4 regions of the Clostridioides sp. LIBA-6622 genome follow, and region 1 is predicted to be linked to each of the others. Evidence: riboswitches for the same ligand, from Rfam matches in the RefSeq annotation. Region 1 holds a riboswitch; each other region holds the start of a gene.
What was found. A riboswitch is a leader RNA that binds a small molecule or an ion and turns the genes downstream of it on or off. The one in region 1 is predicted to bind cobalamin.

Region 1 (2,210 bases):
TGAAAATATAGACCGAATTTACACAACACCATCTTCACGCACCAAGGATACAATAGAAAAAATATCAAGATTAAAATTAATAGAAATAGAAGAAAAGGGAGCTTTAAGAGAAATTAGTTTTGGAGACTTTGAAGGAATAACTTTTGAAGAAATTAAAGTCAAATATCCCGAAGAGTTTGAAAAAATGATAGAAGAAGGTAACAACTATAGATATCCAAATGGAGAAAGTCTTATAGACTCTTATAAAAGAGTGGCAAAAGAAATTGATAATATACTTTTAGAAAATGATAGTCATTCAGATATAAAAACAATACTTATATGTTCTCATGCAGGAACAATAAGAAATATAATAACACATTTGATTTCTGGTAGTTATAAATATCATTGGAACTTTAAAATTGATAATGCATCTATTACAGTTTTAGAAGTTAATAGTGGTTTTACTGTAGTAGATAAAATGAATTTTACAAACTTTATATAATTTAATCAAAATTAAACATTACAATATATATTTGTAAAATTATCAATGAAAATAGAATATTAGATTAAAATTAGGTTCTTAATTATATGTTAAAAGGGAAAAAGGTTAGATGCCTTTGCAGCCCCCGCTACTGTGAAACCAACGAAACTATAAATACCACTGTCAATTTGATGGGAAGGTTATAGAAGTAGGATGAAGTTAAGCCAGGATACCTGCCTAATTTAATTTAAAACAAGAGGTCTTCGGGGTGAAAGATTTTTAATTAATACGTATAAAAGTCCTATCTTTAGAAGCAATAGGACTTTTTTTATTGGAATTTTAGTAAATTTTAACAAGGAGGGGTTAGAAAGTGGGGAAAAAAATAATGCTACAAGGAACGGCATCAAACGTAGGTAAAAGTATCTTAGTAGCAGGTTTGTGCAGAATATTTAAACAAGATGGTTATACTGTTGCTCCTTTTAAGTCTCAAAATATGGCTTTAAATTCCTTTATAACTAAAGAAGGATTAGAAATGGGAAGAGCACAAGTATTTCAAGCCGAGGCAGCAAAAATAGAGCCAATAGCTGATATGAATCCAGTTTTATTAAAACCTTCTGGAAATAACAAAAGTCAAGTTATTGTAAGAGGGAAAGTTATAGGGGAGATGCCTTCTTCTCAATATCATGATTACAAACTAGAATTAGTAGATATATTGAAAGATACTTTTGATAGCTTGAATTCAACTTATGATATTGTAGTTATGGAAGGTGCAGGCAGTAATGCAGAGATAAATTTAAAAGATAGAGATATATCTAATATGGGTATGGCAGAAATAGCAGATGCACCTGTAATAATAGTTGGAGATATTGATAGGGGAGGAGTATTCGCCTCATTAGTAGGGACAATGCTTTTATTAAATGAAGATGAGAAAAAAAGAGTAAAAGGTGTAATAATTAATAAATTTAGAGGAAAAAAAGAGCTTTTACAAGATGGAGTAAAGATGCTAGAAGACATCATAAAAGTACCTGTTATAGGAGTAGTTCCTTATACAGATATAAAAATAGAAGATGAGGATAGTGTGACTACTAGATTTAAGAAAAAAATGAATAAAGGTGACATACACATAGAAATAATTAGAACTCCCCACATGTCAAACTTTACAGATTTCAATATATTTGAAACACAAGAAGATGTAAGTATCAGGTATGTAGATTATGGAGAATCTTTAGGAAATCCAGATATAGTAATAATACCTGGAACTAAAAGTACTATAGATGATTTAACATATATAAGAAAAAGTGGTCTTGAATCACAAATTAAAAATTTACATGGTCAGGGTAAATTGATATTTGGTATATGTGGTGGTTATCAAATGCTAGGTAAGAAATTAAAAGACCCTTATCATGTTGAGAGTGAAATTGAAGAAGTTGATGGTATAGGTCTCTTAGATACAGAAACAATATTTGAAAAAGTAAAGACTACTACGCAGGTAGAAGCTACTATTGTTGAATGTACGGGTGAATATATGAATGACCTTAAAGGAAAGAAAGTAAAAGGTTATGAAATTCATATGGGTATTACAAATCGAGGTGATGGTGTAAGAAGCTTAGATTTGATAACAAAAAAATTAGACGAAGAAGTGAACTACACTGAAGGAAGTATAAATAAAGATGGTAATATAATTGGAACTTATATTCATGGAATTTTTGATGAAATAAGTTTTACAAGAACAATTTTAAATAACATAAGG
Region 2 (2,210 bases), 470 kb from region 1:
AGTTCCCAAATTTTAAGATATACAGTGGTTATGATGAAAACTTTATACATAATGTAATGTCTGGGGGAGCAGGTTGTATAGGAGGTTTATCAAATTTAATTCCAGAAGTTTGCTCAAAATGGGCAGAAGCTTATAATAATAGAGATATGGACAAGGTTATAGAAATTCAAAAATATATCAACAAAGCAATGGATTTTTATTTAATAACAAACCCATTCATACCAGCAATGAAAAAAGCTATGAACATAAGAGGATTACAAGTAAGTGATTATATGACTGCACCTTTTATAAAACCAAATGAAAATCAAGTATGTGAGATTAAAAGATTGATGAATGAATTAAATATATGCTAACTGCTTAATTAGATATATAGCAAAAAAATAAAGAGTGCTTTAAAATGATTTTTATAGTCATTTTAAAGCACTCTTTATTTTATATGTAAAATCAACCTTGCAAAGTGACCAACAATAAACTACAATTATCTTAATAAAAATTAAATAATATTAGGGTACTAGATTAGTTTAATAGGGAAAGTGATGTAAATTCACTACAGCCCCCGCTACTGTATACGGATACGAAATCAAAATCCACTGAGATTTATATTAAATTTTGGGAAGGGTGATAGAGGAAAAGCCGTGAGTCAGGAGACCTGCCCAGTATTACATAGGTGCAATTTAGGGTGGAAATTGTAATTTATAATAAAATGAAATATCAATTCATTTTTTGTAAAGTTGATATATAAACTTCTCCTTTCTAAATTAGGAGAAGTTTTTTATTTTATTAAACGGTTATAATTATTAAAGATGACTTTAATATAGTTTTAATAAGAAATATTTTAAAAATGTATGTTATTAAAGTTTTTAACCACTTATAAAAATAAAATATTGGAGTGAAAGAGATGAAATGTAAAGTAAATGTTTTAAAGCAATTTTTTCTAATTATCATGATAGTTTTTTTAGTAGGAGGTCTTATAGGATGTAGTAAAAATGATAAAGATAATGCACAAGTTAGTAGTGGTAAGAAGTTAGAATTAAAATATGCAAGTGGATTTAGTGTTGAGGATTTGGAGGATGGAATTAAAAAAGTAACTGATGGAGATAAAAGAGAACTAATTTTAATACCTAAAAAAATTGAAATTCCTGAAAAATATAAAAATGCTAATATAGTTAGAACACCTGTAGATAATGTCTTAATAGCATCTACAACACAAGCTTGCTCTCTAAGAACAATAGGTGAGTTAGATAGTATAAAAGCAGTAACAACAGAAGAACAGTATTGGACTATTAAAGAAATTAAAGATTTAATGAAGGATGGAAAGATACATTATGTTGGTTCAAACTTAGCACCAGATTATGAAAAAATAGTAGACTTAAATCCTGATTTGACTATAGTGAGTAGTGGCTTGTCAGAAGCTGATACAAAATTTATTGATAAACTAAAAGAATTAGGACTTAATTATGTTGTAGATAATGAATATAAAGAGCAAAACCCATTTGGAAGAATGGAGTGGACAAGTTTAATAGCTGCATTTTATGATAAAGAAGATATAGCAACTAGTGAGTTGAATAAAACAGTGCAAAAGGTAGAAGAAGTAAGCAAAAAAATAAAAAACAAAAGCAAGCCTAAGGTAGTATGGGCATCTGTATATGAAGGAAATGCTTATGTAGCACCTAAAGATTCATATGTAGATAATATGATAAGAATGGCTGGTGGAATAAATGCATGTGCTTCAATAGATTCAAATGAAGGAAGAGTGAGTATTGAACAACTACATGAAGTTGCAAAAGATGCAGATATATTTGTATACTCATCAAGTTCAGATTATGCACCAAACTTAGATTCTATAAAATCTAGTGCACCTATATTGGCTGATTTGGATGTTGTGAAAAATGGTAACTTATGGGTGTTTGCACCAGATTATTATCAATCAGTAGATAAGACAGATGAATTAATAGTAGATTTAGTTGAGATGTTTCATCCAGGGACTACAGACGAAAAAATTAAGCATTATATAAATTATGATAAATAATATAGAATACGACACTAAAAGATGAGTTTTATGGATTTTAGTTAATATAGATTTGTTAAGAGGGGTATATAAATGGATTTTATCAATAAAATGAGAATAAAGAATACTACAATATTTATAGGACTAATTATAGGTATGATACTTACTTTTTTAGTGTGTGTAGCATTTGGCTCTGTAAAAA
Region 3 (2,210 bases), 640 kb from region 1:
TTACTTAATCTATTTGTATATGCATATTTATCAATTATAAGCATAATTAACTTCTCTTTCCTTTTTGAACACCTAATATGTATCCTATTACACCAGCACCTAATGCTGCTTGTGCAGAGAATAATAAACTTTCTATTTCTCCACTTGGTGGCTCATATGGGCTACTAAACCATGGTTCATAATCTGGATTTATCTTAGTAATTTCACTTTCAGCTTGACCATCTGCTCCTCCATATTCAGCTCCTGAGTTAACAAGTAATGGAAATATGATAAGAGCCACTACTAATAAAAGTAGTAATATATTAGTTTTCGTTTTTGTTTTAGCACTCATTAGCTTTAACTCCTTTATCATTATTTTCTAGTATGCTTTTTTCTCCATTTTCTGTAACTAAATTATATACAATTACAGTAAGTATACCTTCTGCTATTGCTATTGGTATTTGAGTCATAAAGAAAATTCCTAAAAACTTAATTGCTGAAGCCATCACTCCACCTGATGGGTCTGGAAAAGCCAGTGCTAACTGTATCGAAGTTATTGTATATGTAGCCAAATCTCCTAATGCTGCGGCAAGAAATACTGGTATTGCATTATTTCCATCTTTTTTCTTTAATGCTTTAAATATTAAGAATGATATAATTGGTCCTATAATAGCCATTGAAAAAGCATTAGCTCCTAAAGTAGTTATTCCTCCATGTGCTAATAATAATGCTTGGAATATTAGAACTATAGTTCCAAGAACAAACATTACACTTGGTCCAAACATTATTGCTCCAAGACCTACTCCAGTAGGATGTGAACAACTTCCTGTTACTGAAGGTATTTTTAGTGCTGACAACACAAACACAAATGCTCCACATAGTGCTAATAATACTTTCTTTTTAGGGTCTTGCTTTACTATTTTTCCTATCGATTTTAGTCCTACTAAGAAAAATGGTATAAATATAACTCCCCATGCTATAGACCATTTTACTGGTAAGTACCCTTCCATTATGTGCATTGCATTCGATGTAACTGGAGTTAAAATGATTAACATAAGTGCAGCTATAACCCCTAATTTGATATTTTGTTTCATTTTACTATCCCCTCTCTCCCTTTCTAATAATTAAAATATAAATAATATATGTCTGATTTATTTTAAAAATAAAAAAGCCTAACTCGATGGCTAGGCTTCTAATTTTCGACAATTTAAATACAAACACATAAAATAAACATATCTGTATAATTATTATAAGAAACTTTCTCCATCCCCGAAGAAATTACTTTAATATTTTAGGCAGGTCTCCTGACTTAGCTTCTTCCTACTCCTCTTCCTTCCCATGAAATATAAAAATATATCATCATAGTGGCTAACAAAAGTTTCGTCTGCATCACAGTAGCGGGGGCTGTAAAGGAATTTAACCTTTTTCCCTATTAATCTTGCTTGAAGAACCTATAATATTATATATTTAATTGTTAAATTATTCTTAAAACATTTTCTATATAAATCATTGTATACCTTTTCTGTGAAAATTTCTACATTTTTTACAGATTTTATTCATTTTTATATTTTTATGTATATAAATTATTTTTTATACTCTTGGTTAATTTCTAATTATCTTCTTTAAATACATTGAAACCACATCAGAAAATCTAGTTATATCTCTCGAATATATAAAATCATTTCCATATATTAATCTTTCAGCTTCAAGTTCTGATTCTTTCCCTGTAAACACTCCTAATACCAATATATTTTGTTTCCTAGCCTTTCTAACTTCATTAGCTGTGTCTCTCAAACCAACTATACCCCTATAAGCTTTTTCTCCTCTTAAAGTTCTCTCACTATTTTTTCCTATCTTTACATCATTTGGTCTTCCATCACTAAGAACTATCAAAATTTTATTTTCTTCATCTCTATTTATTAGACCACTACATATAGATTTTATAGCCAAGCCATCTCGATTATTACCAGCGCAAAAGTATTCAAATATATTTTCACTATTTTTTAAACTATCATCATAATCTTTAAATCTTTTTAATATTGTATAGTCTAAAAAACTAGAAAATCCAATAACTCTATTTGGTATGCCAACTTCTGTTAAAGCATTTGCAATTATATACGCTTGAATTGCTACATTTCCTTGATTTCTACTTTGAGAACCACTTGCATCTAATAATATATCAATAACATATTTTCCTTTTTCATTTTCTATGTCTTTGTAAAATATTTTAT
Region 4 (2,210 bases), 380 kb from region 1:
AAAAAGTAATGAAGAATTAAAAAGTGTTAGGTATCCACCAATTTATCTTAAAAAAGAGTTGGATAAATAGTTCATGATAAAATAGAATGATTTTTTATGGTAATTTACTTTAAAATAGTGCTATCATATTTAAATAAAAATTTATCATTATAGCGAAATATTCATAGTTTTAAAGATGTTGCAAATTATAAAAAGAACACAAATATATATGTGGAAATCTAGGGCTGTTTTATACATATATACTTGAGTTCTTTTTATTGAAAAGAGGAACATATTAAAATAATTTGAATAATAATGAAACATTAGTAAAAAAATAAAAATAAAATTATTGTATTTGTCATTGGTGAATTTCGTCAAATAGGAATGATAAAGAAAATGAAGTTTTACTATGAAATATGATAATGATGTATTGTTAAAAATTTTAAATATATAGATACAAAATTTAATACTGTATTAATTTCATTTTTTTATATGAAAATTAATACAGTACTAGACCTTATTTTTACAATACTTTATCTTGCAAATAGTGCTAGATTTTGATTTAAGTTGACAATCTATATAAGATTGCATACAATTAACTTAATAACTGAATAAATATATTTAAAGAGTAGGGAAGTTGGTGAAAATCCAACACGAACCCATCACTGTAAGCATGAATAAATTCCACATAATACCAGAGTTACTTGGCAAAATTGAGGGATTAAATGTGTAAGTCAGATACCTGCATTAAATATTAATAAATAAATTTAGGGGGGAGCAACTAAACTTATTATTTTGTATATGAAATTTAGAAATTGAAGTATACATATTAAAATGGGATGTTATAGCATTATTTGCTATAGCTTTTTTTATGCTCATATTTATAAACAAGGGGGAAGTATATAATGAGGAAGAACTCAAATAAGAAGTTAATTAGTGTGATTTTAACAGTTGTGTTAATGTTATCCTTGTTAGCTGGATGTAGTAAGCCAAAAGAAAAAAATGATGTTAGCAAAATGAATAATGAAAAGGAAGTAGTTTTAGCAGCAGCTAGAGATTTGGCTCCAGGAGAGCAAGATGCATATTACACAAGTTCAATACTTTATGTATGGGAGCCATTAATAGGGTTAGGTGATGATGGCAAACCAAAAGCAGAACTTGCAGAGAAGTGGTCAAATTCAGATGACTATAAAGAATGGACATTTACAATAAAGAAAGGTGTGAAATTCCATGATGGAGTAGAGTTAAATGCTGATTCAGTAGTAAAAAACTTTGAGCGTTATATGAGTATGAAAACTAAATCTTCACCTTTTTATTCATTTGATATAGAAAAAACATATCCTAATTTACAAGAGGTGAGTAAAGTTTCAGACTATGAAGTTAAACTTACTTTTAGCAAGCCAATATCAACTTTAATATATAATATGGCGAGGTTTGGAAGTGCTATGTATAGCCCAGAGTGTTTTGATGTGCAAACAGGAGATTTTACTAAGTATGCACAAGGAACTGGTCCATTTAAAATAAAAGACAGAGAAAAAGAACAATATGTTTTATTAGAGAGAAATCAAGATTATTATGGAGAGAAAAGTAAAGTTAAAAATGTAAGAGTAAATGTAATTAAAGATGCTCAGACTCGTTATACAGCACTTAAATCAGAAGAAATTATGGGTGTTATGGACCTAGGAGCAATTACTCCTGAGTTAGCAAGTGAACTAGTAAAGGATGAAAACTTTGAGATTAAATCATCTCCATCAACAATAACTCAATTTATATCAACAAATGGTACGAGAGCACCATTTAATAATGTAAAAATAAAAGAAGCATTAAGTTTATTGATAGATAGAGAAACTATAGTAAATAAATTTTATGGAGGATATGGAACTCCAACTATGAATATATTAAACCAAGGTTCTCCTTTTGGTAAGGAAATTAAACCTATTTATGATGCTGAAAAAGCAAAAAAAATCATAAATAACGAATTAAAAGGAGAAACAAAAGAGCTAGAATTTATAATTCCATCTTATGGAGTAGACCGTTACCCATATAAAACTGTGGCAGAGTATATACAATCTGTATTAAGTGAAGTTGGGTTAAATTCTAAAATAACTATACTTGATGGAGCTGCTTTTAAGGAAGCACAAAAAACAGGAAATTATGATATAGCTCTTCACACTCAAGGGCTTCCAAATGCAGAGCCATTTTCTATATTCGATAGTTATATGAGAAGTACA

Region 2: linked by a shared signal. The riboswitch ahead of ACTG47_RS16120 (ABC transporter substrate-binding protein) and the one ahead of ACTG47_RS18270 (cobyric acid synthase) in region 1 are both predicted to bind cobalamin.
Region 3: linked by a shared signal. The riboswitch ahead of ACTG47_RS02220 (energy-coupling factor ABC transporter permease) and the one ahead of ACTG47_RS18270 (cobyric acid synthase) in region 1 are both predicted to bind cobalamin.
Region 4: linked by a shared signal. The riboswitch ahead of ACTG47_RS16525 (ABC transporter substrate-binding protein) and the one ahead of ACTG47_RS18270 (cobyric acid synthase) in region 1 are both predicted to bind cobalamin.

The regions. Positions count from the first base shown of each region.
Region 1 covers NZ_CP196998.1:3,925,733-3,927,942, reverse strand. Annotated here, with positions in the region: gene ACTG47_RS18275 (histidine phosphatase family protein) at 1-481, shown strand, start outside; cobalamin riboswitch at 537-715, shown strand; gene ACTG47_RS18270 (cobyric acid synthase) at 831-2,210, shown strand, end outside.
Region 2 covers NZ_CP196998.1:3,451,446-3,453,655, reverse strand. Annotated here, with positions in the region: gene ACTG47_RS16125 (dihydrodipicolinate synthase family protein) at 1-353, shown strand, start outside; cobalamin riboswitch at 489-671, shown strand; gene ACTG47_RS16120 (ABC transporter substrate-binding protein) at 899-2,029, shown strand; gene ACTG47_RS16115 (FecCD family ABC transporter permease) at 2,102-2,210, shown strand, end outside.
Region 3 covers NZ_CP196998.1:395,833-398,042, reverse strand. Annotated here, with positions in the region: gene cbiQ (cobalt ECF transporter T component CbiQ) at 1-44, opposite strand, end outside; gene ACTG47_RS02225 (energy-coupling factor ABC transporter substrate-binding protein) at 47-331, opposite strand; gene ACTG47_RS02220 (energy-coupling factor ABC transporter permease) at 321-1,073, opposite strand; cobalamin riboswitch at 1,257-1,449, opposite strand; gene ACTG47_RS02215 (vWA domain-containing protein) at 1,582-2,210, opposite strand, start outside.
Region 4 covers NZ_CP196998.1:3,544,547-3,546,756, reverse strand. Annotated here, with positions in the region: gene ACTG47_RS16530 (DUF3139 domain-containing protein) at 1-70, shown strand, start outside; cobalamin riboswitch at 587-723, shown strand; gene ACTG47_RS16525 (ABC transporter substrate-binding protein) at 885-2,210, shown strand, end outside.